One region of the Kitasatospora sp. NPDC004240 genome, then DNA from elsewhere that is predicted to be linked to it. Evidence: riboswitches for the same ligand, from Rfam matches in the RefSeq annotation. Region 1 holds a riboswitch; each other region holds the start of a gene.
The links. Region 1 has a riboswitch for S-adenosylmethionine ahead of ACWEQL_RS35365 (IclR family transcriptional regulator). Riboswitches for the same ligand answer to the same signal wherever they lie in the genome.
Positions count from the first base shown of each region.

Region 2: another riboswitch for S-adenosylmethionine. It lies ahead of ACWEQL_RS02430 (aminotransferase class V-fold PLP-dependent enzyme); the one in region 1 lies ahead of ACWEQL_RS35365 (IclR family transcriptional regulator).
Region 3: another riboswitch for S-adenosylmethionine. It lies ahead of ACWEQL_RS09490 (glutathione S-transferase C-terminal domain-containing protein); the one in region 1 lies ahead of ACWEQL_RS35365 (IclR family transcriptional regulator).
Region 4: another riboswitch for S-adenosylmethionine. It lies ahead of thrC (threonine synthase); the one in region 1 lies ahead of ACWEQL_RS35365 (IclR family transcriptional regulator).

Region 1 covers NZ_JBSGFD010000209.1:1,431-8,694, reverse strand. Annotated here, with positions in the region: gene ACWEQL_RS35375 (SpoIIE family protein phosphatase) at 1-1,698, shown strand, start outside; gene ACWEQL_RS35370 (class I SAM-dependent methyltransferase) at 1,803-2,429, shown strand; SAM riboswitch class I at 2,536-2,678, shown strand; gene ACWEQL_RS35365 (IclR family transcriptional regulator) at 2,877-3,590, shown strand; gene ACWEQL_RS35360 (hypothetical protein) at 3,734-4,576, shown strand; gene ACWEQL_RS35355 (helix-turn-helix transcriptional regulator) at 4,617-5,336, opposite strand; gene ACWEQL_RS35350 (alpha/beta hydrolase) at 5,353-6,285, opposite strand; gene ACWEQL_RS35345 (AMP-binding protein) at 6,356-7,264, opposite strand, start outside.
Region 2 covers NZ_JBSGFD010000005.1:24,616-31,879, forward strand. Annotated here, with positions in the region: gene ctaE (aa3-type cytochrome oxidase subunit III) at 1-157, opposite strand, end outside; gene ACWEQL_RS02420 (hypothetical protein) at 565-990, shown strand; gene trpD (anthranilate phosphoribosyltransferase) at 1,143-2,219, shown strand; SAM riboswitch class IV at 2,349-2,465, shown strand; gene ACWEQL_RS02430 (aminotransferase class V-fold PLP-dependent enzyme) at 2,518-3,882, shown strand; gene ACWEQL_RS02435 (Lrp/AsnC family transcriptional regulator) at 3,920-4,201, opposite strand; gene ACWEQL_RS02440 (rhomboid family intramembrane serine protease) at 4,198-4,992, opposite strand; gene ACWEQL_RS02445 (hypothetical protein) at 5,195-5,455, shown strand; gene ACWEQL_RS02450 (NYN domain-containing protein) at 5,596-7,107, shown strand.
Region 3 covers NZ_JBSGFD010000024.1:48,319-55,582, reverse strand. Annotated here, with positions in the region: gene ACWEQL_RS09505 (hypothetical protein) at 1-286, shown strand, start outside; gene ACWEQL_RS09500 (MDR family NADP-dependent oxidoreductase) at 399-1,481, shown strand; gene ACWEQL_RS09495 (MerR family transcriptional regulator) at 1,513-1,935, shown strand; gene ACWEQL_RS09490 (glutathione S-transferase C-terminal domain-containing protein) at 1,991-2,875, opposite strand; SAM riboswitch class IV at 3,229-3,341, opposite strand; gene ACWEQL_RS09485 (phytoene desaturase family protein) at 3,646-5,058, shown strand; gene ACWEQL_RS09480 (FtsX-like permease family protein) at 5,743-7,264, shown strand, end outside.
Region 4 covers NZ_JBSGFD010000049.1:1,211-8,474, forward strand. Annotated here, with positions in the region: gene ACWEQL_RS15710 (alpha,alpha-trehalose-phosphate synthase (UDP-forming)) at 1-301, opposite strand, end outside; gene ACWEQL_RS15715 (glucosyl-3-phosphoglycerate synthase) at 339-1,379, opposite strand; SAM riboswitch class I at 1,540-1,673, shown strand; gene thrC (threonine synthase) at 1,691-2,974, shown strand; gene ACWEQL_RS15725 (MoaD/ThiS family protein) at 3,019-3,297, shown strand; gene ACWEQL_RS15730 (cold-shock protein) at 3,981-4,184, shown strand; gene groL (chaperonin GroEL) at 4,622-6,244, shown strand; gene ACWEQL_RS15740 (hypothetical protein) at 6,439-6,798, shown strand; gene ACWEQL_RS15745 (HD domain-containing protein) at 6,873-7,264, opposite strand, start outside.

The DNA.
Region 1 (7,264 bases):
AGACTGCTGTACGACGCGAGCGTCGCCATCGGCACCACCCTGGACGTCCGGCGCACCGCGGAGGAGCTCGCCGGGATGGCCTCCCGGGACTTCTGCGACTACGCCACGGTCGACCTCGCCGAGGAGGTCCTGCGGGGCGAGGAGCCGCCGACCCTGGCGGCCGGCGCCCCGGTGGAGCTGGAGCGGGTGGCGGTCACCGGCCCGCGGGCGGATTCGCCGCTCTACCCGCCGGGGGAACTGGTCAGGTGGGCCGGGAGGACCCCGCAGGCGGCGGGCTTCGCGACCGGGCACTCCGCGCTCGTACCCGAGGTGGCGACCGACGCCGGGTGGCGGACGCAGGACGCCGAGCGGACGCAGGCGGTGGTGGAGTTCGGACTGGCGTCGCTGATCGCCGTCCCGCTGACCGCGCGGGGCGTGCTGATGGGCGTCGCCTGCTTCTGGCGCAGCCGGGACCGGGGCCCGTTCGAGGAGGACGACCTGTCGCTGGCCGAGGAGCTGGCCGCCCGGGCCGCCGTGTCCATCGACAACGCCCGCCGCTTCACGCGCGAGCACACGATGGCCGTCACCCTGCAGCACAGCCTGTTGCCGCGCGCGTTGCCCGAGCAGAGCGCCCTCGACATCGCCTACCGCTACCTGCCGGCGCAGGCGGGCGTCGGCGGTGACTGGTTCGACGTGATCCCGCTGCCGGGCACCCGGGTGGCCCTCGTCGTCGGCGACGTGGTCGGCCACGGCCTGCACGCGGCCGCGACCATGGGCCGGCTGCGCACCGCGGTCCAGAACTTCTCCTCGCTCGACCTGCCGCCGGACGAGCTCCTCGGGCACCTGGACGAACTGGTCACCCACATCGACCAGGAGACGGCCGCGGTCGACGGGACGCCCGCGATCACCGGCGCCACCTGCCTCTACGCCATCTACGACCCCACCGCCGCCACCTGCGTCATGGCCCGGGCGGGGCATCCGCCGCCGGCCGTCGTCCAACCGGACGGCGCGGCCGGGTTCCTCGACCTCCCGGCCGGTCCGCCGCTCGGCCTGGGCGGCATGCCCTTCGAGGCCGCGGAGGTGCGGCTGCCGCCGGGCAGCAGCCTGGTCCTCTACACCGACGGCCTCGTCGAGGACCGCACCCGCGACATCGGCATCGGCCTGGACGTGCTCTCCGCCTCCCTGGCCCACCCCGGCCGGTCGCCCCAGGAGGTCTGCGAGGCCGTGCTAGGCACCCTGCTGCCCGCCCGCCAGACCGATGACATCGCCCTCCTCGTCGCCCGTACCCGCGTGCTGGCGCCCGACCGGACCGCGGAGTGGGAGGTGGCCCCGACGCCCGCGGCCGTGGCGCAGGCCCGTGCTCAGGCCACCCGGCAGCTCGCCGAGTGGGGCCTGGAGGAGGCGGGCTTCGTCACCGAGCTGGTGCTCAGCGAGCTGGTGACCAACGCGATCCGCTACGCGAGCGGTCCGATCACGGTGCGGATGCTGTACGACCGCACGCTGATCTGCGAGGTCTCGGACACCAGCAGCACCGCCCCGCACCTGCGCTACGCGGTCGCCGACGACGAGGGCGGCCGCGGGCTGTTCCTGGTCGCCCGGCTCGCCGAACGCTGGGGCGTCCGCTACACCCCCACAGGCAAGATCATCTGGGCCGAGCAGTTCCTGCAGCCGGAGGTCCCGATGGCCTGGCCCCTCGACGAATGGCCGGACATCGAGTAGCCGGACATCGAGCCGCCGGCGACCGGGGGCGGGAGATCGGGTGGCGGGAGACAGGAGGGTCGTCGGGGCCGGTGCCAGACTGGCCCTGAGGGCTGGAGGTCGTGATGGGGTTCTACGCCGATCAGGTCGTGCCGCGGATCGTCAACGTCGCCTGCGGGACGAAGGAGGCCGCGCACCTGCGACGGAGGGTCTGCGAGGGCCTGGAGGGCGATGTCCTGGAGATCGGGTTCGGCTCGGGGCTGAACGTCCCGTTCTATCCCGCGGCCGTGACCCGGGTGACCGCGGTGGACCCCTCCGAGGTGGGCTGGCGACTGGCGGCCGAACGGGTGGCGGCGACCCCGGTGCGGGTGGAGCGCGGGGGCCTGGACGGTCAGGTGCTGCCGTTCCCGGACCACAGTTTCGACGCGGCGCTGTCGACCTGGACGCTGTGCACCGTCCCGGACGCCGGGGCGGCGCTGCGTGAGGTGCGGCGCGTCCTGCGGCCCGGCGGGACGCTGCACTTCGTCGAGCACGGCCTGGCCCCGGAGGGCGACGAGGCCGTACGGCGCTGGCAGCGACGGCTCGACCCGCTGGAGCAGCGGCTCCTCGGCGGCTGCCACCTGACCCGGCCGGTCGCCGAGATGCTGACCGGGGCGGGCTTCGTCATCACCGATCTCGACGTGTTCTACGAGAAGGGCGCCCCGAAGGCGCTGGGGGCCGACTCCCTGGGAGTCGCCGTCTCACCCGCCTGAACGGTCCCGGGTGACGGGCGTGGCGGCGGCCGGACGGGCGCGGCGTCCGGTGTGAGAACCGGGGAGGTTTGGCGGGCCGCCGGGGGAATCTTGTATGGTTCCTCGCGAATCATCCAGAGGGGTGGAGGGACCGGCCCTACGAAGCCCCGGCAACTCCCCGATCGACCCGGCGTCCGAAGTACGCGCCGTGCCGGCCGGGGGCAGTGCCAACTCCGGCCTGTCGCCACTGTGGCGCGGGAAAGATGAGGAGACACGGTGCTCTCTGTGCTGTCCTTCGCCCGGGCGCTTCCCGCCCCGGCCCTTCCGCGTACTCGTCTCGTGCCCGGCGCAGGCAATCGGCCGACTTCCCCGGCCCGTCCTCGCTGACCATCCCCCCGCTCCCGATGCGGAGCCTCCGTGGGCGAAGCCGTCGCGCTGCTCACGGGATTTGAGACGGAGTACCCATCCATGGACAACACGAGCGGCGTCGGCGTGCTCGACAAGATCACCTCGATCCTCGGCACCCTGGAGGCCGGTCCCACCACCCTGGCCGGCCTCGTGGCCGCCACCGGTCTGCCCCGGCCCACCGCGCACCGGCTCGCCGTCGCGCTCGAACAGCACCGGCTGGTCACCAGGGACGTCGAGGGCCGGTTCGTCCTCGGCCCCCGGCTCGGGGAGCTCTCGGCGGCCGCGGGCGAGGACCGGCTGCTGGCGGCGGCCGGTTCGGTCCTCACCCATCTGCGCGACCTCACCGGGGAGAGCGCCCAGCTCTACCGCCGGCAGGGCGAGATCCGGATCTGCGTGGCCGCGGCCGAGCGGCTCTCCGGCCTGCGCGACACCGTTCCCGTGGGGGTCACCCTGCCCATGAAGGTCGGCGCCGCCGCGCAGGTCCTGCTCGCCTGGGAGGAGCCCGAGCGCCTCCACCGCGGCCTGCAGGGCGCCCGCTTCACCGCCACCGCCCTGAGCGGCGTACGGCGCCGGGGCTGGGCGCAGTCCATCGGTGAGCGCGAGCTCGGGGTCGCGTCCGTCTCGGCCCCCGTCCGCGGCCCGGCCAACCGGGTGGTGGCCGCGGTCACGGTCTCCGGCCCGATCGAACGGCTCACCCGCCACCCCGGCGCCCGCCTCTCCCAGGCCGTGGTGGCGGCGGCCGACCGCCTGACCGAGGCCCTGCGCCAGACCTGACCGGCCCGCGGGCCGGGTGCCCCGTGGGCCGGGCCTCGGGGCACCCGGCCGGGTGCGGTACGCCGAGGCGGGGGTGCACGGTTCCGTCCCGCCCGCGGCGTTTCGCCCGGCCGGCGGGTGGGCGGGACGTCTAGTCTCGGGCCGTGGGACAGCCCGAGCAGCGCGCCGAAGGCGCGGGACCGTTCACCACCCGGCTCACCTGGCGCCCGCCCGGCGGGGGGACCGCCGTGTGGGAGTCCCGGCTCGCCCGGCGGCGCGGACTCATCGCGGTCCACCCGCCCGGTGCGCGCACCGGCCACCACGCCAGCGCCGACGAGGTCGCCCTGCGCCGGCTGCGCCGGCTCAACGCCGTCGCCGCCACCGCGTTCATCATCGGCGGCGCCCTCTTCGCGGCCGGCGCCGGCGTCGCCCAGTTCGGTTCCGGCGACGCCACCACCTGCGCCTCCATCTACTTCGCCGGCGGCCTCTTCTTCAACACCGGCGGGTACGTCTCGCTGCTCCAGGTGATCAACGCGCCCCGCCACGTGCCCGGCGGTGAGGGCCGGCTGGTCACCCACCGCTGGCGCTGGTGGAGCTACGAACCGAAGCGGGTGGACTGGCTGAGCGCGTCCGTCCTGTTCGCCGGCACCCTGGTCTTCGCCGTCAACCTGCTCGACTCGTTCCTGCAGGGGCTGAGCGTCCAGCAGGTCAACCGGCTGATCTGGGCCCCCGACGTCATCGGCTGCGTGCTCTTCCTGATCTCCGGCCACCTCGCCTTCGTCGAGATCTGCCACGGCCGGCCCTGCTTTTGCCGCCGAAGCCTCGGCTGGTGGATCGTGGCCGTGAACCAGCTCGGCTCGGTCCTCTTCATGATCTCGGCCCTCGCGGCCTTCACCCGGCCCAGCACCGGCAGCCTCGTCAACGCCGACATCGCCAACTGGGGCACCCTCACCGGCGCCCTCTGCTTCTCGCTCGGCGGGGTGCTCCAGCACTTCGAGCGTCCTTGACATCATCCCCGGGCGTGTTCCCGAAGGGGCGGACGGGGCCTCAGGGTGGCGGGGCGAGCGGGGTCAGGGCGCCGGGGCGGGTGGCGTCGGCCGCGGCGGAACCGTGGAGGAGGGTCGGCAGGTCGCGGGGCGGGGCCGGTTCGGTGGTGGGGGTGGCCGCGGTGACGCGGTCGAGACGGAAGCCCCGGCCGGCCCGGCGGGTGCGGCACCAGGCGATGAGGTACCAGCGGCCGTCGGCGGTGAGCAGCCCGGCCGGTTCGACCTCGCGGTGGCTCTCCCGGCCGTCCGCGTCGACGTAGGACAGCCGCAGCACGGTGCCGTCGGTGAGGGCCTGTTCCACGGCGGCCCGGACCGGGGCCGGGGTGCGGGCGGGCAGGGCGACGATCCGTGCGGCGAGGTGCCGGGCGGTCGTGGAGGCGGGGCCGGTCATCGAGGCGGCGATCTTCTGGGAGGCCGTACGGGCCGCGCCGGCGTAGGGGGCGGAGCCGTCGGCCGCGGCGAGAGCGGCGACCAGGGCCGAGGCCTCCTCGGGGGTGAGGCGGATCGGGGGAAGGGTCATCGCGGGGTCGATCGACCAGCCGCCGCCCCGCCCGGAGGTGGCGCGGACGGGGACGCCGGCCTCCATCAGGGCCTGGAGGTCGCGCTGCACCGTGCGGGTGCTGACCTCGAAGCGGGCGGCGAGCGCCGCGACCGTCCGGGGTCGCGGCGCCGCGGCGCGCAGTTCCTCCACCAGTGCGTACAGTCGGGGCGTGCGGTTCACGGAGGCGACGCTACCGTCACGCGTCGGCCAGGAAGTCCCGCTCACGCCGCTGTTCGCGTTCGGTGACGGTCAGCGGGAACAGGGTGAAGCCGTGCATCGCGCCGGCGACGACGCCCAGGTGGGCGGGTGCGCCGGCGGCCCGCCACCGGGCGGCCAGGAAGAGCGAGTCGTCCAGCAGCGGATCCTCGGTACCGACGACGATCCGGGCCGGCGGCAGGCCGGCCAGGTCGGCGAACAGCGGGGAGAGCTCCGGGTCGCGGCGCCGCTCGGGCGTGGTGCCGGGGCTGAGGAGCTCGTAACTGCCCCGCAGCGTCTCGGTGTCGCTCAGCAGCCTGCGGGAGCCGAATGATCGCTGGCTCGGCGTCATCGACAGGTCGTACGGGCCGAAGAGCAGGTTGGCCGCGCGGAAGGCACCGGTGATGCGGTGCCGGTCGCGCAGCCGCAGCAGGGTCAGGACGCTCAGGTGGGCGCCGGCCGATTCGCCGCCGATCGTCAACCGCCGGGTGCCGAACTCGGCCGCGGCGTTGTCCACCAGCCACCGGGCGGCCGCCTCGCAGTCGTCCGGTCCGGCGGGGAACGGGTGTTCCGGTGCCAGGCGGTACTCCACGCTCAGCACGGCCAGCCGGGCCCGTACGGCGAGCCACCACAGCCGCTCGTCCTGGCCGTCCGCGGAGCCGAACGACCAGCCGCCGCCGTGGATGTGCAGGTGGACGCCCTCGACGCGGTCGGGTACGAAGGCCCGGACCCGTACCCCGCCGGGGAGGACGCGGTCCCGGCCCTGCGGCAGCCGCACCGGCGGGGTGTCGGCCCCGAGCCCGTTGCGGCGCAGCCGCGCCAGCACGTCGGGGTCGGGAGTGCGGGAGCGGGTCGGCCGGCTCGCGGCGGTGGCCTCGAAGTGCTCGTTGAACGCCAGGGTCTCGGCGAGGCAGTCCTCATCGGTGATCGTCATGCGTCGACGGTCGCAGCCGTCCGCGACAGCGGCCTGTCACCCTTTGCCGGTGGATCCGCGGTGAACCGGGTCACATCCCGGTCGCGCACCCCGCGCCCGGCGTACGGGCCGCGGGCGACCAGGGGTTGGGGCCGTGCCGCAGCTGCCAGGGGGAGGACGGCTCGTCCCGCTGCCAGTACCAGTGGTGGGGGGCGGGGGCGTCGGTGAGGCCGGGAAGCGGTGCGGCGAGGCGCAGTTCGGGCGCGGGGGAGTGCGACAGGACTTCGTGCAGGGCGTCGGGGTGGGCGTGGAGCACGGTCACCCGGTAGGTCAGGAGGGTCTCCCGGAGCCGGTCCGGGTCGCCGGCGAGGGCGGGGTCCGCGCAGAGCACCTGGGCGGCTCCGAGGGCGAGCGGGCCGGTGACGGCCAGCGGGTGGCGCACCAGCCGGTCCAGGTCGGTGGCGAACCAGTGGACGTCGGCGGGGCCGCGCAGGCCCAGCCGCAGGGCGGCCGCGTGCTCCTCCGTGCCGGGGCCGGCGGGGCGCGGGCGCTCCCGCCCGGCCGGCGCCACGGCGAGGGCCCGGTGCCACCAGGACCAGCCGTCACCCGGCCTGCGGACGGGCCCGCCGCCGTCCGTCCGCACCACCAGGACCGGCGGCGACGCGGGGGAGGCGTCGGGCACCTGGTCCTCGGTGGTCACCAGCAGACGGACGCGCCGCAGGCGTCTGCGGGCGAGCTCGTCGGCGGGGTCGTGGTACGGCGTCGCGGACGGGCCGATCGTGGTCGCGACGGCGCCGATCCGGGCGCAGGCCAGCAGGGCGACCACGGCCTCGGGGATCAGCGGCAGCCGCAGGGCGACCCGGTCGCCGGGGCGTACGCCGAGCCGGCGCAGGGCGGCGGTGGCCCGGTCGAGCCGTTCGGCGAGGTCGCGCCGGGTGACGGCCCGTCCGCCGCCGGCGGGGTCGACGGCGTACAGCGCCACCGGGTCGTCGGAGGCGGC
Region 2 (7,264 bases), on a different contig from region 1:
CGGAGCGGAGCGTGAAGTACATCGCGAAGAGGGCCGCGAAGAACATCAACTCGGAACTGAGCCAGACGATCGTTCCGACGCTGACCATGTTCGGCCGGTTGACCGATCCGTGCGCGTGCCCGGTTTCTACTGCTGTTGCTGTCGCCACGACGGACATTATGTCGGTCCCTTATTCCGTCTTCACGCCGGGGGGTCTCCCTCGGAGTGTCCGGTGCGTGCGGTATGCCCCCCTGGGCCCCGACGGGGCGTCCGCAGGTGGCCTGAGCAGCGCGGTGTCCCTTTTCTGACGGTTCCTTCGGGGCCTCTTCGACCCTGTTGCCCCGCGTGTCGCTGCGGCCCCGCGGGGCGGCCCCGGGGTAGGGGGGAGGGCCGCCGTCGGCCGTACGGGTGGTCTGCGGGCGCCGGGGTGACGCGCCGTCCTCCGGGAGGGTGAGCCCCGTCGGGGCCCGGCCGCGGCGGCTCGGGAAGGATCACGCCGGAAGGGGCTCCGCGGGCGGTGATCGGGAGTAGCATCCGGATGAGGTGGACGTGGTCCGGATCACACTTCAGAGGAAGCAGGGGCCCATGGCGCACACGACCGACGAGACGCTCACCGTCCTCGTCTACAGCGACGACCGCAACACGCGCGAGCAGGTGCTGACGGCCCTCGGCCGCCGGCCGGCCGCGGACCTTCCCGAGCTCGACTACCTGGAGTGCGCCACCACCCCCGCGGTGCTGCGGGCGCTGGAGAAGGGGGGAGTGGACCTCTGCGTGCTGGACGGCGAGGCGGTGCCGGCCGGCGGGCTCGGCCTCGGGCGCCAGCTCAAGGACGAGATCTACGGCTGCCCCCCGGTGCTGGTGCTGATCGGCCGGCCGCAGGACTCCTGGCTGGCGGCCTGGAGCCGGGCCGACGCGGCGATCAGCCGCCCGGTGGACCCGGTGGCGCTGGCCGAGGCGGCCGCCACCCTGCTCCGCGCCCGCGTGGAGAAGCGGACACCGGCGACCCACTGAGCCGTACGGCCCGCGGGGCGGGCGTCCGGCCCCGCCCTTCACCTGGGTATCTCACTCTTAGAGAAAGGGGGACAGGACGCCACCCCCCGCTCGATAGGCTGGCTCCGCTCGCGGGGACCTCCCGGAGCTCCCTTCAAGAGCTGGAGTCAGCCATGGTGAACGTGAACCCTGCGAACGGCGGTAGCGACCCCGTGCAGGTGGTCCGCACCTGGCCGGACATCCTGGCGGCCCTGCTGGGCGGCGAGGACCTGGACCGGGCGGACACCGCCTGGGCGATGGACCAGATCATGAGCGGCGAGGCCTCCCCGGTGCAGGTGGCCGGCTTCATGGTCGCGCTGCGGGCCAAGGGCGAGACGGTCGACGAGATCTCCGGCCTGGTCGACGCGATGTACGCGCACGCCGAGCCGCTGCAGATCCCCGGCCCCGCCGTGGACATCGTCGGCACCGGCGGCGACCGCGCCAAGACCGTCAACATCTCCACCATGTCGGCGATCGTCGCGGCCGCGGCCGGCGCCAAGGTGGTCAAGCACGGCAACCGGGCCTCCTCCTCGGCCAGCGGCTCCTCCGACGTGCTGGAGAAGCTCGGCATCGCCCTCGACCTGAGCGCCCGCCGGGTGGCCGAGGTCGCCGAGGAGGTCGGGCTGACCTTCTGCTTCGCCGCCAAGTTCCACCCGTCGATGCGCCACGCCGCCCCGGCCCGGCGCGACCTCGGCGTGCCCACCGCCTTCAACATCCTCGGCCCGCTGACCAACCCGGCCAAGGTCACCGCGCACGCCATCGGCTGCTTCGACACCCGGCTCGCCGGGCTGATCGCCGGCGTGCTCGCCCGGCGGGGCTCCACCGCCCTGGTCTTCCGCGGCGACGACGGCCTGGACGAGCTGACCATCACCACCACCTCCCGGGTGTGGGTGGTGCGCGACGGCTCGGTCACCGAGACCGGCTTCGACCCGCGCGAGGTCGGCATCGAGACCGTCGGGATCGAGGCGCTGCGCGGGGCCGACGCCGCGTACAACGCGGAGGTCGCCCGCCGGCTGCTGGCCGGGGAGCGCGGACCGGTGCGGGACGCCGTCCTGCTGAACGCCGCCGCCGCGCTGGTCGCCCTCGACCTCACCGACGCGCCGCTCACCGAGCAGCTGGCGGCGGGGATGGAGCGGGCCGCGCGGGCGATCGACTCGGGCGCCGCCCAGGAACTGCTGCGCCGCTGGTCGGACGCCACCTCCCGGGGCTGACGCGACTCGGGCCGTCCTCGGGCCGTCCCGGGCCGGGGCCCGCGGGGAACGCTCCCCGCGGGCCCCGGTGCGTCCACATGGCGGACATCTGTTTGACCACCCGGTGGACGCGTCCTAGAGTCTTCGCCAGGTCATGAGTGGCAGCGTCAAGCCCCAGCTTGCTGTCCGGCAACCCTCCGTCCGTGGCGGGGTGCCCTGGGTGAGGACCGGGTCACCGGCAATCCGTCCGTGTGACAAGCGCGGACGCCGGTTGACACACACTCCCGGGGTCCTAGGCCCGTAGAAGGAGTGCATCCCCATGTCCCTCGCCACCGCCTCCCGCGCCCCGCTCGCCGTCCTCGGCCACGACGTCCAGGTCCCGCTGGCCAGCGGCGAGAAGGTCACCTACGCGCCGCTCGACTACGCGGCCAGCTCCCCGGCCCTGCAGCGGGTGTGGGACGACGTCGCCGCCTACGCGCCCTACTACGGCAGCGTGCACCGCGGCGCCGGCTACCTCTCCCAGCTGTCCACCGACCTGTTCGAGCAGAGCCGCCGGACCGTCGCCGACTTCCTCGACCTGCGCGAGGGCGACCAGGTGGTCTTCACCCGCGCCACCACCGACTCGCTCAACCTGCTGGCCGGCGCCGTCCCGGCGGGCACCCGGGTGCTCGCCTTCGAGACCGAGCACCACGCCTCACTGCTGCCCTGGGCCCACGCCGGACTGGACGTCACCTACCTGCGCGCGCCGCGCTCGCACGCCGAGGCGGTCGCCGCGCTGGAGACCGCGCTGGCCGCGGCGCCTGAGGGTCCCACGCTGCTCTGCGTCACCGGCGCCTCCAACGTCACCGGCGAGCTGTGGCCGGTCGCCGAGCTCACCGCCACCGCGCACCGCCACGGCGCCCGGGTGGTGCTGGACGCGGCCCAGCTGGCCCCGCACCACCGGGTCTCGGTGCGCGAGCTGGACGTCGACTGGATCGCCTTCTCCGGCCACAAGCTGTACGCCCCCTTCGGCGCCGGGGTGCTGGCCGGCCGCTCCGACTGGCTGGACGCGGCCGAGCCCTACCTGGCCGGCGGCGGCGCCACCCGCACGGTCGCCCGGGAGCACGACGGCTCGGTGGCGGTGCAGTGGCACGCCGGCCCCGCCCGCCACGAGGCCGGCTCGCCCAATGTGATCGGCGCCTACGCCATCGCCTCCGCCTGCCGGGCGCTGGGCGAGGCCGGCTTCGACGCGCTGGAGGCGCGCGAGCGTCAGCTGGTCGACCGGCTGACGGCGGGCCTCGCCGAGGTGCCCGAGGTCAAGGTGCTCAACCTGTTCGGCGAGGGCTCCGCCCGGGTGGGCGTGCTCTCCTTCGTCGTCCAGGGCTGGAACAGCTCGCACTTCTCGGCGGCGCTCTCCGCCGAGTACGGGATCGGCGTGCGGGACGGGCTGTTCTGCGCGCACCCGCTGCTGCGCACCCTGCTCGGCGACGAGGAGGCCGCGCCCTCCGAGTGCGGCGCGCCGGAGCCCTCGCTGCCGGGCGAGCGCAGCCTGAACGCGATCCGGGTCAGCTTCGGCGCCGGCACCCCGGACGAGCACGTCGACCGCTTCCTGACCGCCGTCCGCGCGCTGGTCACGGACGGTGCCGCCTGGAACTACCGCAACGAGGGCGGCCGTTGCGTCGCGGACACCCGCCGGGCGGGCTGACCGCGGGGCCGGCGGGGGATGCCGGAGAAGGAGGCCGCTACTCGTCCAGGCCGAGGGCGAAGGCGGCCTCCAGGTCGTGCTGGGAGTACGTCCGGAAGGCGATCTGGGTCTCGGTGTGCGCCACGCCCGGGACCTTGTTCAGCCGGCCCGGGATCACCTCGGCCAGGTCGTCGTGCCGCCGCACCCTGACCATCGCCACCAGGTCGTAGCCGCCGGTCACCGAGTAGACCTCGCTGACCCCCTCGATCGAGGCGATCGCCTCGGCGATCTCCGGGATGCGGTCCACGCTGGTCTTGATGAGGACGATGGCGGTGATCACTGTTCGGGCTCCTTTGTGAGGTGCCGCCAGCTTAGGCCCTGGGCACTGGCGAGGAGGAAGCCGACGGTGAAGCCGATGACGTGCACCAGGTAGGCGACGCCGGGCTCCGCCGAGCGCACCGACCACCACTGCAGCGAGAACCAGAGCCCGAGCACCAGCCAGGCCGGGAACCGCAGCGGCAGGAAGAGCAGCAGCGGCACCAGGGTGGTGACCCGGGAGCGGGGGTAGAGCCGCAGATAGGCGCCGAGCACCGCCGAGATCGCCCCCGAGGCGCCGATCAGCACCCGGGTCGCGTCCGGTGAGTGCGCCTCGGCGAGCGCGTAGCCGTACGCGGCCAGGCAGCCGGCGGCCAGGTAGAAGAGGAGGAAGCGGCCGCGGCCCAGCCGCGCCTCCACGCCGGCGCCGAAGACGTGCAGGAAGAGCAGGTTGCCCAGCAGGTGCAGCCAGCCGCCGTGCAGGAAGAGCGAGCTGAGCACCGAGAGGGCCGGCACCTTGCCCGGGGTGGGCGCGGCCGGGCAGCCGGGGGCCGGGTCGGGGACACCGGCCAGCTGTTCGGCCGTGAGCGGGTGCCCGGCCAGCAGTTCGGCGGGGACGGCGCCCCAGCGCCGCTCGTACCGCTGCTCGGCGCAGATCCGGTCCTGCCCGGTGCCGTACAGCGGATTGAGCCCGGCCGCCGGGCCGAGCAGGAAGACCGCCGTGTTGAGCACGATCAGGAGGAGGGTGACGGTCGGGGCCGGCCCCCTCGGGCGGCCGCCCCGCGCGCCGGTGAGGTCGAGGACCGGGGTCGCCATGCGGCCAAGCATTCCTCCGTCCGGCGGCTCCGGCACCGCGTTGTACGGCATGTGGCCCACCCGGCGGAGGCCGCGTACCGGTGGTCGGCGTTGTTGCCCCAGGCAATAGGCTTGGGGCGGGCATTCCCGCCTCCCGCCGACGCCGCCGGGGCTCCGGGGGGAGCGCCTGTGCCCACCCAGGGACCACCCGAGAGGACCTCCCATGACCGTCCCCGCCCTGACCGCAGAGACCCGCTGGCGCTGCACCCTGTGCGGCAACCTCACCCGCTTCGACGTGACCCGTTCGGCGCGGGTCGTCGAGTTCCTCCACTTCGACCTGGCGGGTGAGTCCAAGGTCGAGGAGACCGAGGTGCTCAGCGAGACGGTCGAGTCGGTGCGCTGCCGCTGGTGCAACGCGGTGGACCAGGTCGAGCTGGTCGCCCGTCCGGGCGCCGAGGCCGGCGAGGGCGGCGAGCAGGGCTGACGCCCGCCCGCCCGTGCGGTGCACGGAACGCGGCGCGTCCGCGCACCGCACGGGACAATGCGTACGGGACGTACGGAGCGTGAGGACGAGGGCGGCGGCCGAGGGCGCGCGCCCCGCAGGACAGGATCGGAGCCGAGGACGTGGTGGACGCAGCGAAGGAGCCCGCCGGGCCGCAGGGGCAGCCGCCCGCTGTGGACGCGCAGGCGCCGGACGCGGTCGAGGCCGTCCCGCCCGGTGACGGGTCCGGTGGGGCCGGTGGGGCCGACGCGGTCGGGGCGTCCGGCGGGGACGCGGACGCGGCCGGCGAGGAGCCCGCGGCAGCGCCGTTTGACCCGGAGCCGGCGGAGCAGCTGGAGCGCCCGCTGCCCGAGGGGGTGCGCCGCCGGGTGGTGGGCCTGGCCGCCGACGCGCTGGGCGGGCTGCCGCCGGCCGAGCTGCCCCAGTCGCTGCGCCAGTACGCCAAGTTCACCCCGGCCCGGCGGGCCAAGTACGCGGCCACCGCGCTGGCCGCCGCACTGGAGTCCGAGCCGGCCTTCCGCGTCCGGATAGCGGAGCGGCTGAGGCTGGGCCAGCCGGACCTCGTACGGGCGCTGGAGAGCGGCAGCGTGCCGGGCGCCGCCGATCCGATGGACGTGGCCGCGGCCGCCTACCTGGTGCGCTCGGCCGGCTGGAGCCGGCTGGTCGCCGAGGCGGGCGAGGAGGCCGAGCGGGCGGGCGCCGAGGGCGCCGCCGCGGAGGCGGCCCGTCAGGTGGAGAAGCTGCAGGCGGAGCTGGCCGAGGTGCGCTCGGCCGCACGGGCGGACCTGGACCGCCAGCGGGTGGAGTCCGAGGGTGTTCGCAAGGAGGCCGACTCGCTGCGCCGCAAGCTGCGTTCGCTGGAGAGCGACACCCGCAGGGCGCAGGCCGAGACCCGCAAGCTGGCCGCCGAGCTGGAGGCGCTGCGGACGCAGTCGGCGGCCGAGCGCGGCGCCGCCGAGAGCGAGGCCCGGCGGCTGAAGCACCGGATCTCCGAGCTGGAGGGCGCCGCCGAGCAGGGGCGGCGTTCGGCCCGCGAGGGGCGCAGCGTGGAGGACATGCGGCTGCGGCTGCTGCTGGACACCGTGCTCCAGTCGGCGCAGGGGCTGCAACGCGAGCTGGCGCTGCCGGTCTCCCAGATCCGTCCGGCGGACCTGGTGGAGGCGGTCGTGCCGGGTTCGGCCTCGCCGCACGACGTGGCCCGGCGGGCGCTCGCGGAGGACGATCCGGCGCTGCTGGACCAGTTGCTGGCGATCCCGCAGGTCCACCTGGTGGTGGACGGCTACAACGTGACCAAGACCGGCTACCCGACCCTGCCGCTGGAGCAGCAGCGGCTGCGGCTGCTGGGCGGTCTGGCGATGCTGGCGCAGCGTACGCAGGCGGAGGTCACCTGCGTGTTCGACGGCCAGGACCTGGACGTGCCGGTGATCATGGCGCCGCCGCGCGGGGTGCGGGTGCGGTTCAGCCGGACCGGGGAGACGGCGGACGAGCTGATCCGCCGGCTGGTGCGGGCGGAGCCGCAGGGCCGGCCGGTGGTGGTGGTCTCCACCGACCGGGAGGTCGCGGAGGGCGTGCGCAAGGCGGGTGCGCGCCCGGTGGCGTCGGTGCTGCTGCTGAACCGGCTGGCGCGTCCCTGAGGATCGGTTCGGACCGGAACGGTCCTTGCCGCGCCCGGGTCTGTCGATCCCGGTCGAAGTGCGTGGGGTGACGTCGGGTCAGCCGTCGCGTTGCCGATGTGTGAGGATCGCGTGAAGCCCGTGCCGGGGTGGGGTGCGCGGGTGCCGAGGGAGTGGC
Region 3 (7,264 bases), on a different contig from region 1:
CCTGTGGCTGAAGCGCGAGGCCGCCACCGCCGTCCCCGCCGGTGCCCGCTTCGCCGCCTACCTCGCGGCCCGCGCGGAGTCCGCCCGCCTCGCCGCACCCGTCCACCCCGACGCGGCCGGGCACCGCCCCCACACCGTCACCCAGGACTGGTGGGCCCTGCCGCTGCCCCTGCGCCCCGGGCTGATGGGCGCGGCCGCCCGCCGCGCGCTGGCCGCCGACCTGGACCTCCTGACGACCGCCCTGACGGCCGGGGCCAGCGGCGGCGGGGGCGCGGCCGGCGCTTGACCCTGACGCGCGGGGCAGGGTTTAGCGTCTCCCGACCCCGCGCGGCCGCTCCTCCGCGACCGGTGCGCGGGTCCTCCGTCGTACCGATCCCGACCCGCCCAGGAGCTCCGCCGTGTCCGTCACCGCCTCCGTCCCCGCGTCCGCCGCGCCGTCCGCCGCCCTGCCCGCGACCTCCCGGGAGGTGCGCCTGCTCACCCGGCCCGAGGGGCTGCCGGATGCGGGGCACCTGGCCGTCGTCGAGGTGCCGCTGCCCGTCCCCGGGCCCGGGGAGATCCTGGTCCGCAACCGGTACTTCCACGTCGGGGCCGCGGTGCGCACCCTGATCGGGGGCGGCGTACCGGGGGCGCCGCTGCCCGCCCTGCGCCCCGGCGACACCCTGCTGGGCGCGGCGGTCGGCGAGGTGGTGACCGCCGCCGGGCCCGACGACGGCGGCGACGGGCAGGGGCCCCGGGTCGGCGAGCTCGTCTCGCACTGGCTCGGCTGGCGCGAGTACGCGGTGCTGCCCGCCGAGGGGGTGACCCGGCTCGGCGGGGCGCCGCTCGTCGACCCCGCGCTCCATCTGACGCAGGGGTGGACGGCCTACGTCGCGCTCACGGTGGGCGCCGGACTGCGCCCCGGTGACACGGTGTTCGTCACCGGCGCGGCGGGGTCGGTCGGCACCGCGGCCGGCCGGATCGCCCGGCTGCTGGGCGCCGGCCGGGTGGTCGGCAGCGCCGGTTCGGCGGCCAAGGCGCGCCGGCTGGTCGACGAACTCGGCTACGACGCCGCCGTGGTGCGCGGCGCGGGCCCGATCGCCGGGCAGCTCGCCGAGGCGGCGCCGGAGGGGATCGACGTCCTGGTGGACACCGTCGGCGGCGAGCAGCTCGCGGCCGCGGTCGGGGCGGCCCGTCCCGGGGCCCGGTTCGCCCTGGTGGGCGCGCTGTCCGGGCAGCTGTCCCCGGACGGGAGCGGGACCGCGGCGCCGGTCGGGCTGGACTCGGTCCAACTCGTCGTCAAGCGGATCGCCCTGCGCGGGGTCAGCCCGCTGGACCACCCGGAGACCCTCCCCGAGTGGCGGGAGCACTTCGCCGGCTGGCTCGACGAGGGCCTGATCGACCTGCCCGTGGTCCGGATCGCGGGCATGGACGGCGCCCCGCGCGCGTTGGAGGAGGTGTTCGCCGGTCAGCACGTCGGGACGGTCGTCGTCGCGCTGTGACCCGGCACCCGACGGGCGGAGGGCGGGCGGCATGCGCATCGGCGACGCGGCGGCGGCAGCGGGGACGACACCCCGCGCCCTGCGGTTCTACGAGCAGCGCGGGCTGCTTCCGCCGCCCCGGCGGACGGCCTCCGGCCAGCGGGAGTACGGCCCGGCCGAGGTGGCCCGGGTCCGGGTGATCCGCGAGCTGTTGGCGCTCGGCCTCACCGTCGAGGACCTCCGGGCGAGCGCCGAGCGGCTGCACCTGGCCGGCGCCGACGTGGACCCGGTCCGCTGCGGCAGCGGGGAACCCGCCACGCCCGCGGTCGGCGTGGCGCTGCGGCGGCTGGCCGCCCTCGACGCCGAGATCGCCCGGCTGACCGCGCTGCGCGAGGGCCTCGCCACCCGGCTGGCCGGCCTCCCCGGACGGGAGGCCGGCCGACCCGGCCCGACCACCGCCGTCACCCGGCGCTGATCACCCCGGCCGAACGGCCGGCTCCGGTCACCCGGGGCCGGCCGCCCGGTCGTCGTCACGCCGCGTGGCTCGCGCGGTCCACGGGGGCCGCCGGGCCGTCGGGGATCTCGTCGAGGTCCAGGCAGCGGCCGAAGCGGCGCCGGGGGGAGGTCAGGAACTCGGCCGGGAGGTTGCGGTGGAAGGCCGGGAGGCGGTGCAGCCGGCGTACGTAGGCCCAGAGGCGGTGCCGGTCGGCCACGGCGGCGGCCTCGGCGGGGTCCATCCGGGGCCGGTGGACGGTGTCCAGCTCGACCAGGGCCACCCACAGGTCCACGTCGGCCGCGGTCGGGCGGGCGCCCAGCACGTACGGGTCCGCGGCCAGCCGGCGGTCGACCAGGTCCAGTGCCTGGGACAGCTGCTCGGGGGCCCCCTCGCGCCACCCGGCCGCCTCCGGGACGGCCTCGGCCAGGAGTTCGGCGATCGCGTCCACGGCCTCGGCGAGGTCCGCCGGGCGCAGGTCGGGCAGGTCGTCCCGGGTGCGGTCGGCCAGGTGCTCGGCCAGGTCGCGGAGGATGTCGGGGGTGTGGTTGCTGACGATGCGCCCGCTCCACCGGTCGCAGAGCGCCGGCACGGTGAGCGGTCCCTCGTAGTGGTGGAGCGCCGTCTCGTACGCGAGGCGCAGCTCCCGGTGGGCCTCGGGGGTGGCGAGGTGGACGACGGAGACCGTGTCGCGCAGGTCGAGCAGGTCGAGGGTGATCGCGACCCGGAGGGAATCCGGGCAGCCGGGACAGAGGTACACCCGGTAGCGCTGGGAGGCGGGGTAGAAGCCGCCGCCGCGGCGGGCGCCGATGCGGCCGCGGAACCGGTGCGCGTGGTCCGGGACCGGCTCGGCGGGGTGACAGGGGTCGGGCTGCGGCGTACGGGACGCCGGGTCGGAGGCGGGAACGAAAAGCTCGGGCATGACTCTCCAATGGGTGAGGGAGCCCCGGTGATCTGATGGGGGGGGACGCGGAGGCGGGAGGGGACGCGGGGACCCCGCCTCCGGCCGGACCGGCGCCGCGGCTCACGGGCTGGGGTGTGGTCCGGTGGTCCGGGGGGACGTGGCCGTCAGGCGGGTGGCTCCGGGACGGGGTGGTCCCGGGGCGGCCGGCCGGGTCAGGCCCTCGGTCCGCTCGCGCTGCAGACGCGCAGCAGGTCGATGTGCAGACGTCTGGTCAGGGGGCTCGCCGGGCGCAGCGGGCGGCGGGCGCCGCCCGGCTGCCTCCGCGTTCCGCCCACGTCCACCCGTCCGATCCCTCGGGACCCGCCGGGGCGGGACCACGCTTGTCCCGCCGCATCGGCGGGACCCGGTCGTCACCCGGGGCACCCCGTCGCGGTGGAAGGGTTGCCTGCCAGCGGGCCGGAGCCGATGACCCGCGCGGGAGACCCGCGGCGGGCGCTGACAATCGTGACCGTCCCCAGCAGTCTGGTCGAGCGCCCGAGGGGTCGTCAATAACGAGGACGGCACGACCGCGAGGTGGTGGGGGCCGTCCTCGCGGTCGCGCCGAGGGCATGTCAGGAGGCCGCCGTGGCCGCGCCCTTCACCGGGACGGCCCGCCGGGCGGCCGGCTGACCGCACGGCGGGCCCGGCGGGCCGGCGGGCGGCCGGGCCGGTAGCGTGGCCGGGGACCGACGTGGCGGGTGCCGCACCGACGGTTCCGGCGGCGAGCCGGCGAGCTGAGGAGGCCCCCGATGAGCGGCGCGACGGTGGTCGGCGGGGGGCCCAACGGGCTCGCCGCCGCGGTCGTGCTGGCGCGGGCGGGCCTGCGGGTCACCGTGCTGGAGGCCGCCGGGGAGGTCGGCGGCGGCGCCCGCAGCTCGGAGGCGATCCTGCCGGGCCTGGTGCACGACCACTGCTCGGCCGTCCACCCGATGGGCGTCGGCTCGGCCTTCCTGCGTGGCCTCGACCTGCGCCGCCACGGGCTGGAGTGGCGGTGGCCGGAGATCGACTGCGCCCACCCGCTCGACGACGGGACGGCCGGGGTGCTGCACCGCTCCGTCGCCGAGACCGCCGCCGGCCTCGGCGCGCCGGACGGCGCTCGCTGGCGGCGGCTGTTCGGGCCGTCCGCCGCCTGCTGGGACGAGCTCGCCGAGGACGTCATGGGCCCGCTGCTGCGCGTACCGCGCCACCCGTTGCGGCTCGCCCGGTTCGGGGCGCCGGCGCTGCTGCCGGCCTCGGCGCTGGCCCGGGCGTTCACCGGGGAGCGGGCGCGGGCCCTGTTCGGCGGGGTGGCGGCGCACGCGTTCCGGCCGCTGCACCGGCCGCTGAGCGCGAGCGTCGCCCTCGGCCTGCTGGCCGCCGGGCACCGGCACGGCTGGGCCGTGGCGGCGGGCGGCTCCGGGGCGATCAGCCGGGCGCTGGCGGCGGAGCTCACCGCGCTCGGCGGCACCGTCGAGACCGGCGTACGGGTCACCTCCTTCGACCGGCTGCCGCCCGCCGCGGTCACCCTGTACGACCTGGCGCCGGGCGCCGTCGCGGACATCCTCGGCGACCGGCTACCGCCCCGGATCGCCCGGGCCTACCGGCGCTTCCGGCACGGCCCGGGTGCGTTCAAGGTCGACTTCGCGGTGGCGGGCGGCGTCCCGTGGACCGCCGAACCCGCCCGGCGCGCCGGCACGGTGCACCTCGGCGGCACCTTCGCCGAGGTCGCCGCCGCCGAACGGGCCGTCGCCGCCGGCCGGATGCCCGGGCGCCCGTTCGTCCTGGTCGGCCAGCAGTACCTGGCCGACCCGGGCCGCTCGGCCGGCGACGTCCACCCCGTGTGGGCGTACGCGCACGTCCCGGCCGGCTACCCCGGCGACGCCACCGGGGCGATCACCGCGCAGATCGAACGCTTCGCCCCGGGCTTCCGCGAGCGCGTCCTCGGCCGGGCGGTGACCACCACGGCCGGCTTCGCCGCGGCCAACCCGAACTTCGTCGGCGGCGACATCATGACCGGCGCCAAGGACGTCCCCCAGCTGCTCCTCGGCCCCCGCCCCACCCTCACCCCCTACGCCACCGGCCTCCCCGGCCACTACCTCTGCTCCGCGGCCACCCCGCCCGGCCCCGGCGTCCACGGCATGTGCGGCGCCAACGCCGCCGCGTACGCCCTCCGCCGGCTCTGACCCGCCCCACGCCGCCGCGCACAGGGCCCGACCGGCCCCGCACCCGCCCGTGCAGCGCCACCGCCGCCGCGCGCAGGCCGCGCAGATGGGCGGCCGGCTCGGCGCACTTGAGGGTCACCCGGCACGGCCGGTCCTCGCTGCCGGCCCGCACGACCGCGAACATCCTGCCGAGCACCCGGTACACCAGGGCGTTCGGCTGAACGGCTCGTCCTCGGTGGCCTCCCGCAGGGACAGCGCGTAGTCGCCGAAGCCCCCGGACTCGATGATCCGTCACCCCTCGTTCGTGACCGCTCTGCTGCGGATCACCGTGCCGGAGTGGTGTGCCCGGGGCGGCGGCGTCCCGTGACCGGTCCGGACGCGACCGGTACGGGCGGCAACCCACCCGGACGGCAATTGGTCTGGACAACATCCGTTCGTGTCGGATACGTTGCGGCACGCGACACCTCGTCAGCAGGCCTACCACCGCCGCACCCGAGGTGTTCCCCCCGGCGCTCCCGTACCTCCCTCCGGTGGTTCCGGACGCCCGGGCGGGTCCGTTCCGCCCGCCGCGACGAGCTCCGGTGGCCCCGGCGACCTCGGTGGCCTCCGAGGCATCCGGCGGTGCCGGGCCCCGCGGCCGAACCGGGCCGAGCACCACCGCACACGGCGTTCCGACAGGTACGGGGGAGTCCGCAGGTGTTTCCGATGGTCCGTTCCCAGCTGCGGCACCGGCCGGGGCGCGCGGTCGCGCTGGTGTCCGCCGTCGCCGTCGCGACCTCGGCGTTCACCGTCCTGACCGGGGCGGCCCGGACGCAGGAGCTGCAGGTGCGCGCCACCGTCGACGGCAACCACCGCTCGGCGTACGACATCCTGGTCCGTCCCCGGGGCGGCCGCACCGAAGCGGAGCGTCAACAGGACCTGGTCCAGGCCGGGTTCCTCTCCGGGATCTTCGGCGGCATCACCACCGACGAGTGGCACCGGATCGAGGGAATCCCCGGTGTCGAGGCGGCCGCACCGCTGGCCATGGTCGGCTACGTGATGCCCTCCGCGTCCGTCCCCGTCGACCTGTCCGCCCACCTGCCCGCCGACCGCACCGGCCGGCTCTTCCGCGTCACCACCACGACCACCGCCGACGGCGGCGCCACCCGCACGCCCGCCGCCACCGGCTACCAGTACCTGACCGGCAACCCCCTGGTGGTCGACCTCGGCACCGGCAGCGCGGCCGGGTCCGGTCCCGCCGAGCAACTCCCGTCCGGTACACGGGTGGAGGCATGCCCGGCCGCCCCGCCTGTACCTGCCGGACCGTTCGCGCCGGCGGTCCGGATCGGCTGCGACTCCACCGCCGGGACCCGCAGCGTCCTGGACGGGCAGACCGTCTCCACCACCGTGCCCGCCGGCCCGGCCGGACACCGCGTCCAGGTGCCGGTGCCCCTGCTGGTCGCCGCCGTCGACCCGCAGGCCGAGGCCAGGCTCTCCGGTCTGGACACCGCCCTCGTCTCCGGCCGCTACCTCGGTGCCCACCAGGGCGCCTCCACCCGGGACGCCGAGGGAGCGGTCTCCGGGCCGGACGGCACCACCGCCGTCACCGTGAAGCAGACCACCTTCCCGGTCCTGGCCGCCTCCGACAGCGGACTCGGCACCGCCGTCGACGTCGGCGTGCAGCTGCTGCCGGCCGCCGACGGCCGCACCCCGCTGCAGATCGGCACCGACCGGCTGGCCGACCTCGCCGGGCCGACCGTCGTCACCCGCACCATCACCGCCCAGGACGCCTATCGGCAGCTCCTCGACCAGATCACCGCCGACACCGCGCACCCGGGCTCCTCTGCGGGGCCGACCGACCCGGCGGCGTCCGGCGCCCCCGCCCCCGCGAACCCCGGCGCGCCGACCGCGGGCAGGGGCACCTCCCTCGGCTCCCTCGCCGCCTCCTGGACCGTCGGCCCGCTCCACTGGAGCACCGGCCCGGACGGCCGGCTGCGCCCCGACACCGTGCGGAACCCGCCCGAGACCTGGGCCTCCCTCGCCTCCAACTCGCCCTGGCTCAGGGTCCCGCCGACCAACGCCGACACCCAGCTACGCTCCGTCACCCAGCACCTGGCCAGGACCGGCACCGACTCCGGGGGCGTCCCGCTGCCGGCGCCCGTCGCCGTCGGCGTCTTCGACCGCAGCCGGCTGCCCTCCTTCAACCCGCTCACCGCCGTCCCCCTCGGCGCCTACGAGGCCCCCGACA
Region 4 (7,264 bases), on a different contig from region 1:
TCTCCGGGTCGATGTCGAGCATCCGTACGGCCTGGCCCCCGACGTCGTGCCCGGCGCGGTCCAGGCGCCCGTCCGGGGCCTCGCGGGCGGCCCGGCGGTCGGCCTCGCCGAGGGCGGCGCAGACCCAGACGGCGTCGGGATCGTCGATCGCGGACAGGCCGGAGACCAGGCCGCCGCCGCCGCGCCGCAGGGTCAGCGTGCCGTCCGCCGCGGCGCCGAACGACACCGGTCCCCGGTTGGAGGCCACCAGCACGGGGGCGGTGCCGGTCGGACTCGAACGTTCGGTCGTGAGATCGCCCATGGTTGGAACCTTGCCGGGGGGCGGGGTCGGCAAACGCTCAGAGCACCGGGTGGCGGCCGGTGTACTCGGGGACGGTGTGCATCGGGGGCCGCTCCAGGGCGGTCACCGGGTGGCTGTGGGCGGTGAAGGTACGGGTCAGCGGATCGCGGGTGAACTGGGTGAGCAGCGGGTGCACCAGGTCGGCGGAGGCCTTCAGCCGGTGGGTGCGGTCGAGCCGCTCCAGGGCCGTGCGGTAGATGGTGGCCGCCATCCGTCCGAGCGCCTGGCCGTCCTGGTGGCGGTGGTGGCGGACCCCGACGTCGACCTGGGCGAGGGCGTCCAGACCGGCGGTCTCCAGCGCGTCCACGAGCAGGCCGAGCTCGACGCCGTAGCCGGTGGGGAACGGCAGCCGCTCCAGCAGCGAGCGGCGGGCCGCGTACTCGCCCCCGAGCGGCTGGACGAAACCGGCGAGTTCCGGCCAGTGGAGGTTGAGCAGGGGGCGGGCGACCAGTTCGGTCACCCGGCCGCCGCCCGACGGGATGACCGTGCCCTCCCCCGCGGCGGAGCCGCTCGATGTCACCTCCAGCGGCCGGTCGTACATGGCCTTGACCAGCTGGATCCCGGGATCGGTGAGCAGCGGGCCGACGATGCCCGAGACGAAGGCGGGGTCGAACTCGCGCAGGTCGGCGTCGACGAAGCAGACGATCTCGCCACGGGTGACCAGCAGCGAGCGCCAGAGCACCTCGCCCTTGCCGGGGGCGGCGGGCAGCCGCGGCAGGATGTCGTCGCGGCGCACCACCCGGGCCCCGGCGCCGGCGGCCGCGGCGGCGGTGCCGTCCGCCGAACCCGAGTCGACCACCACCAGCTCGTCGACCAGCGGCAGGCGCTCCATCAGCTCGCGCCGGATGGTGCGGACGATGTCGCCGACCGTGGCCTCCTCGTCCAGGGCGGGCAGGACCACGCTGACGGTGCCGGCGCGGCCGGCCGCCCGCTTGGCGTCCAGCAGGGTGCGCACCGGACGGTCGGCCGCGCTCCAGGAGCGGCGGCGCAGCCAGGACGCCACCTCCGGGAGGAGCTCGGGTGTCGGTTCGGCGGGCACGGGCACACTCCTGAGGATCGCTGACTCTGCTCGGGTGAAACGGTCCATCTCGCGTGGCGGACGGTCCCTTTCGGCATTGACGCCTTCGGATACAGTCTTCGTACAGCGGTCGGACCTTCGCACGCCGGGGTCACCGCTGAGCAGGACCACAACTTCACAGAGCTCATCCAGAGGGACTGAGGGAACGGCCCGTTGACGTCCCGGCAACCTTCTCGCGCGGCTGTCGTACAGGCCCCGGCGGGACAGGTGCCAATTCCGGCCCGTGGCGCGCCCGCGTCACGGGGAAGATGAGGAGAGAGGCCTCCGCCATCATGGCTATCGACACTGCCGCACCCGTCAGCACCGTTGACCTCGGCCCCGCCGCCGCGCTGTCCTGTCGCGAGTGCGGCACCCGGTTCCCGCTCGGCCCCAGCTTCGCCTGTCTGGAGTGCTTCGGTCCGCTGGAGATCGCGTACGACTTCGGGAGCGAGGCCGCCGAGGAGCTGCGCAAGCGGATCGAGTCCGGTCCGGCCTCCATCTGGCGCTACGCCCCGCTGCTGCCCGTCCCGGCCGACGTCGCCTCGAAGCCCAACCTGAACCCCGGGTGGACCCCGCTGGTGAAGGCGGACAACCTGGGCCGCGAGCTCGGCTTCACCGCCCAGCTGCACATCAAGGACGACTCCGGCAACCCGACCCACTCGTTCAAGGACCGCGTGGTCGCCTGCGCGATCGAGGCGGCGCGGGCCTTCGGCTTCACCACGCTCTCCTGCTCCTCCACCGGCAACCTGGCCGGCGCGGTGGGCGCGGCCGCCGCCCGGGCCGGCTTCAAGTCCTGCGTCTTCATCCCGCACGACCTGGAGCAGGGCAAGGTCGTCATGGCCGGCGTCTACGGCGGTCAGCTGGTCGGCATCGACGGCAACTACGACGACGTGAACCGCTTCTGCTCCGAGCTGATCGGCGACCCGGCCGGCGAGGGCTGGGGCTTCGTCAACGTCAACCTCCGCCCGTACTACGGCGAGGGCTCCAAGACGCTGGCGTACGAGATCTGCGAGCAGCTCGGCTGGCGGCTGCCGGAGCAGATCGTCATCCCGATCGCCTCGGGCTCCCAGCTCACCAAGATCGACAAGGGTCTGCAGGAGCTCATCAAGCTCGGCCTGGTCGAGGACCGCCCGTACAGGATCTTCGGCGCCCAGGCCGCCGGCTGCTCCCCGGTCTCGGCCGCGTTCAAGGCCGGCCACGACGTGATCCGGCCGGTCAAGCCGGACACCATCGCCAAGTCGCTGGCGATCGGCAACCCGGCCGATGGCCCGTACGTGCTGGACATCGCCCGCCGCACCGGCGGCGCGGTCGAGGACGTCACCGACGCCGAGGTGGTGGCCGCGATCAAGCTGCTGGCCCGCACCGAGGGCGTCTTCGCCGAGACCGCGGGCGGGGTCACCGTCGGCGTGCTGAAGAAGCTCGTCGAGACCGGTCAGCTGGACCCGGCCAAGGAGACCGTCGCGATCAACACCGGCGACGGCCTGAAGACCCTGGACGCCGTCTCCGACGCCGGCATGACCACCGTCATCCGGCCGTCGCTGGAGTCCTTCCGGGCCGCCGGCCTCGCCTCCGTCTGACCTTCCCCGCCCCGCTCCGCCCCCCAGCTAGGAGAGCCACCGCCATGAGCGCCAACGTCCGCATCCCCACCATCCTGCGCACCTACACCGGCGGCGCCGCCGAGGTGACCGCCGAGGGCGCCACCCTCGGTGAGGTCATCGCCGACCTGGAGAAGAACCACGCGGGCATCGCCGCCCGCCTCCTGGACGACACCGGCAAGCTGCGCCGCTTCGTGAACGTGTACGTCAACGACGACGACGTGCGCTTCGCCGAGGGCCTGGCCACGGAGATCAAGGACGGCGCCGGCGTCTCGATCATCCCGGCGGTGGCCGGCGGCTGCTGAGGCCCCGGTGACGGTCGGGCCTCTCGGCCGGGTCGGCCCTCTCGGCCCGGTCGACCTCGTTGTCCGGCCGGCTCGACCGGCCTGACCGGCCGGTCGCTCCGATTGGCCTGATCGATGCGGTCCGCCGGCCCGGTGCATTCGGCCGGTTCGGTTCCGTTCGACCTGTTTGACCTGTTGAGCCGTCTTCACGTCCGGAATTGCACTCTCCGGACGTGAAGGCGGCTCGTCGTATTGCGGCGTGAATTTTTAGTCGCCCCGGTCGGAGTAGAGTTTCGCCCGGAGGGGAACGGGGCGCCCCCGCCCCGTCCGGCGGGCGAGACCCGCGTCCGCCCCGAAGCCGTGAATCATGTCAGGCGGATGTCAGAATTCATGAGGGGATTTGGGTAATTCGCCCGCCATGTCCGGGACGGAATGCCGAGTTCACCCGGTTCTGGCCCGACCTGTCCCTTGATGGACCGAGCGAATTCGTATCGGCTGGGCCTGTTGCAGAGGGCGTCTATCCGGATACATTCAGCCGCGGTCGACGCAATCACCCGTTCACCGGAGTCCGTCCGGGGCCCGGCCGGGGATCGCGGTGTGCAGGGCTGCGCTCAGGGGGGGTTCCCCGGGCCGGCCTCAACCAGACCCGGGCCCGCAGACCTGCGGGCGCGTGAAGGGCCAGCACAGCACTAGGGGAGTTCGGAATGGCTCAGGGCACCGTCAAGTGGTTCAACGCGGAGAAGGGCTACGGCTTCATCGCGGTCGACGGTGGTGCGGACGTCTTCGTCCACTACAGCGCGATCCAGATGGACGGCTACCGCACCCTTGAGGAGGGCCAGCGGGTCGAGTTCGAGATCTCTCAGGGACAGAAGGGCCCGCAGGCGGACATGGTCCGCGCGGCGGTCTGAAACCTTCCGGCTCCAGGAGTTCGGCTCGGCCCACCGGCTGGTGGACCTCTCGCTTCGCGACGGGCCCGTACGTATCGGCGTACGGGCCCGTCGGCGTGTCCGGGGTGCCTCCGCCCCCGGGCCCGCGCGGTGTCGGGGAGGCGCCCGGCGCGGGCCCCGTCGACGGTCGCGCGGCGGGGCGGGAGGGCCTCCGCGGCGGGGCGGGAGGGCCTCCGTGGAGGGGCGGGCGCGGCTCGCGGGATCGCCGATTGGGCTTGCACTCGCCACCCCAGAGTGCTAATCATTGGCGTTAGCACTCACAGCTTGAGAGTGATAAGCGGACCGGGTCGGTGAGGCCCCAGGGAGCGGTAGGGGAATGGACCCCCGCACACCAGGGCCGTCCGTCGCGGGCACCCCTTGGTCCGAGCAGTCGACCGTGTCCCGGAGGACCACTTCAGATGGCCAAGATCATCGCCTTTGATGAGGAAGCTCGCCGCGGCCTTGAGCGTGGCATGAACCAGCTCGCCGACGCAGTGAAGGTCACGCTCGGCCCCAAGGGTCGCAACGTCGTGCTGGAGAAGAAGTGGGGCGCCCCCACGATCACCAACGACGGTGTCTCCATCGCCAAGGAGATCGAGCTCGAGGACCCGTACGAGAAGATCGGTGCGGAGCTCGTCAAGGAGGTCGCCAAGAAGACGGACGACGTCGCGGGTGACGGCACCACCACCGCCACCGTGCTCGCCCAGGCGCTCGTCCGCGAGGGTCTGCGCAACGTCGCCGCCGGCGCCAACCCGATGGCCCTGAAGCGCGGTATCGAGAAGGCCGTCGCCGCCGTCTCGGACCAGCTGCTGGCCCAGGCCAAGGACGTGGAGACCAAGGAGCAGATCGCCTCCACCGCCTCCATCTCGGCCGCCGACACCCAGATCGGCGAGCTCATCGCCGAGGCCATGGACAAGGTCGGCAAGGAAGGCGTCATCACCGTCGAGGAGAGCAACACCTTCGGTCTGGAGCTCGAGCTCACCGAGGGCATGCGCTTCGACAAGGGCTACATCTCCGCCTACTTCGCGACCGACCTGGAGCGCATGGAGGCGACCTTCGAGGACCCGTACATCCTCATCGCCAACTCCAAGATCGGCTCGGTCAAGGACCTGCTGCCGCTGCTGGAGAAGGTCATGCAGAGCGGCAAGCCGCTCGTCATCATCGCCGAGGACGTCGAGGGCGAGGCCCTGTCGACCCTGGTCGTGAACAAGATCCGCGGCACCTTCAAGTCCGTCGCCGTCAAGGCCCCGGGCTTCGGCGACCGCCGCAAGGCCATGCTCGGCGACATCGCCATCCTCACCGGTGGCACCGTGATCTCCGAGGAGGTCGGCCTCAAGCTGGAGAACGCCGGCGTCGACCTGCTGGGCACCGCCCGCAAGGTGGTCATCACCAAGGACGAGACCACCATCGTCGACGGTGGCGGCGACAGCGACCAGGTCGCCGGCCGCGTGAACCAGATCCGCGCCGAGATCGAGAACAGCGACTCGGACTACGACCGCGAGAAGCTCCAGGAGCGCCTCGCCAAGCTGGCCGGCGGCGTGGCCGTCATCAAGGCCGGCGCGGCCACCGAGGTGGAGCTCAAGGAGCGCAAGCACCGCATCGAGGACGCCGTCCGCAACGCGAAGGCCGCCGTCGAGGAGGGCATCGTCGCCGGTGGTGGCGTCGCGCTGCTGCAGGCCGGTGTCGCCTTCGACAAGCTGGAGCTGGACGGCGACGAGGCCACCGGTGCCAACATCGTCAAGGTCGCGCTGGAGGCCCCGATCAAGCAGATCGCGACCAACGCCGGCCTGGAGGGTGGCGTCGTGGTGGAGAAGGTGCGCAACCTCCCCGCCGGTCACGGCCTGAACGCCGCCACCAACGAGTACGTCGACCTGGTCGCCGAGGGCATCATCGACCCGGCCAAGGTCACTCGCTCCGCGCTGCAGAACGCCGCCTCCATCGCGGCGCTGTTCCTCACCACCGAGGCCGTCATCGCCGACAAGCCGGAGAAGGCCGCCGCGGCCGCCGGCGGCGGCATGCCGGGCGGTGACATGGACTTCTGATCCCGCTTCCACGGGATCGGACGAGTCTCCGATCGCACGGGCGGTTCCCTCCGGGGAGCCGCCCGTGCGGCGTTTCCGGGGTGGCCCCGGAGGGGGCCCCGGGGCTTGGGTGCTCCTGGGGGTGGGGCTTCGGCGGTGGGGGCCGTGGCTCCGGCCGTGGGGGCGGGTGGTGCGGGGTTTGGGAGAATGGGCGGATGGCTGCTGACGACGACATCGAGACCGCCCTGCACAACGCGAGGGCGCTGATCCTCGCGGACCTGACCGCCCGGGACGCGGCGGACGCCGCCGTGGTGTCGCTGGTCGAGCAGGCCGTGACGCATCGGCGCTGGTGGCTGGAGCAGTGGCCGGACGGCACCGAGTACGTGCTCGGGCTGGTCGCCCAGGACGTCCAGGACGCGCTGCTGGAGTCGCACGGCCGCTGGCCGCTGTGCGCCGCCTGCACGGCCGACGGTGACCCGCACGCGCTGAGCGTGGAGCCCGAGCTGGGCCCGGAGCCGCACTGGGTCTGCGGCAAGGAGGGCAAGGTCGTGGCGCCGGTCGGGCAGCTGACGTAGCCCCGTCGGTCGGTCCGGCGCCCTGCCCGCGCCCGCCCCCGCCCCCGCCCCGTTCGGGGCGGGGGCGTTCGTCGTCAGGCGGATTCCAGCCGGGCGAGTTCGGCCGCGAGGTTGGTACGGGCGGGGCCGTCGAAACGGGCCAGGGCGGTGGGCGTGCGGTACAGCGCGGGGAGCGCGAGCAGCTGGCGCAGCACCGCCGCGCGCCCGGCGCGGAAGTCCGGCTCCGGCACGAAGGCGTACTCGGCGCGCACGGCGGCCGCGTACGCGCCGTACGCCTCCGGGGTGCCCCCGAGCACGGCCAGGTCGGCGTCGCAGAGCACCTCGCCGTCCCGGTCGCCGGGCTCGGGGTGGTGGGTGACGGTGAGCAGGACCAGCCGGGCGACCTCGGCGACCAGGGTGCCGGGGAGGCCTGCCTCGGCGAGGGCCCGTTCGGCGAGGGCGGCGCTGCGCTCCTCGTTCTCGGAGC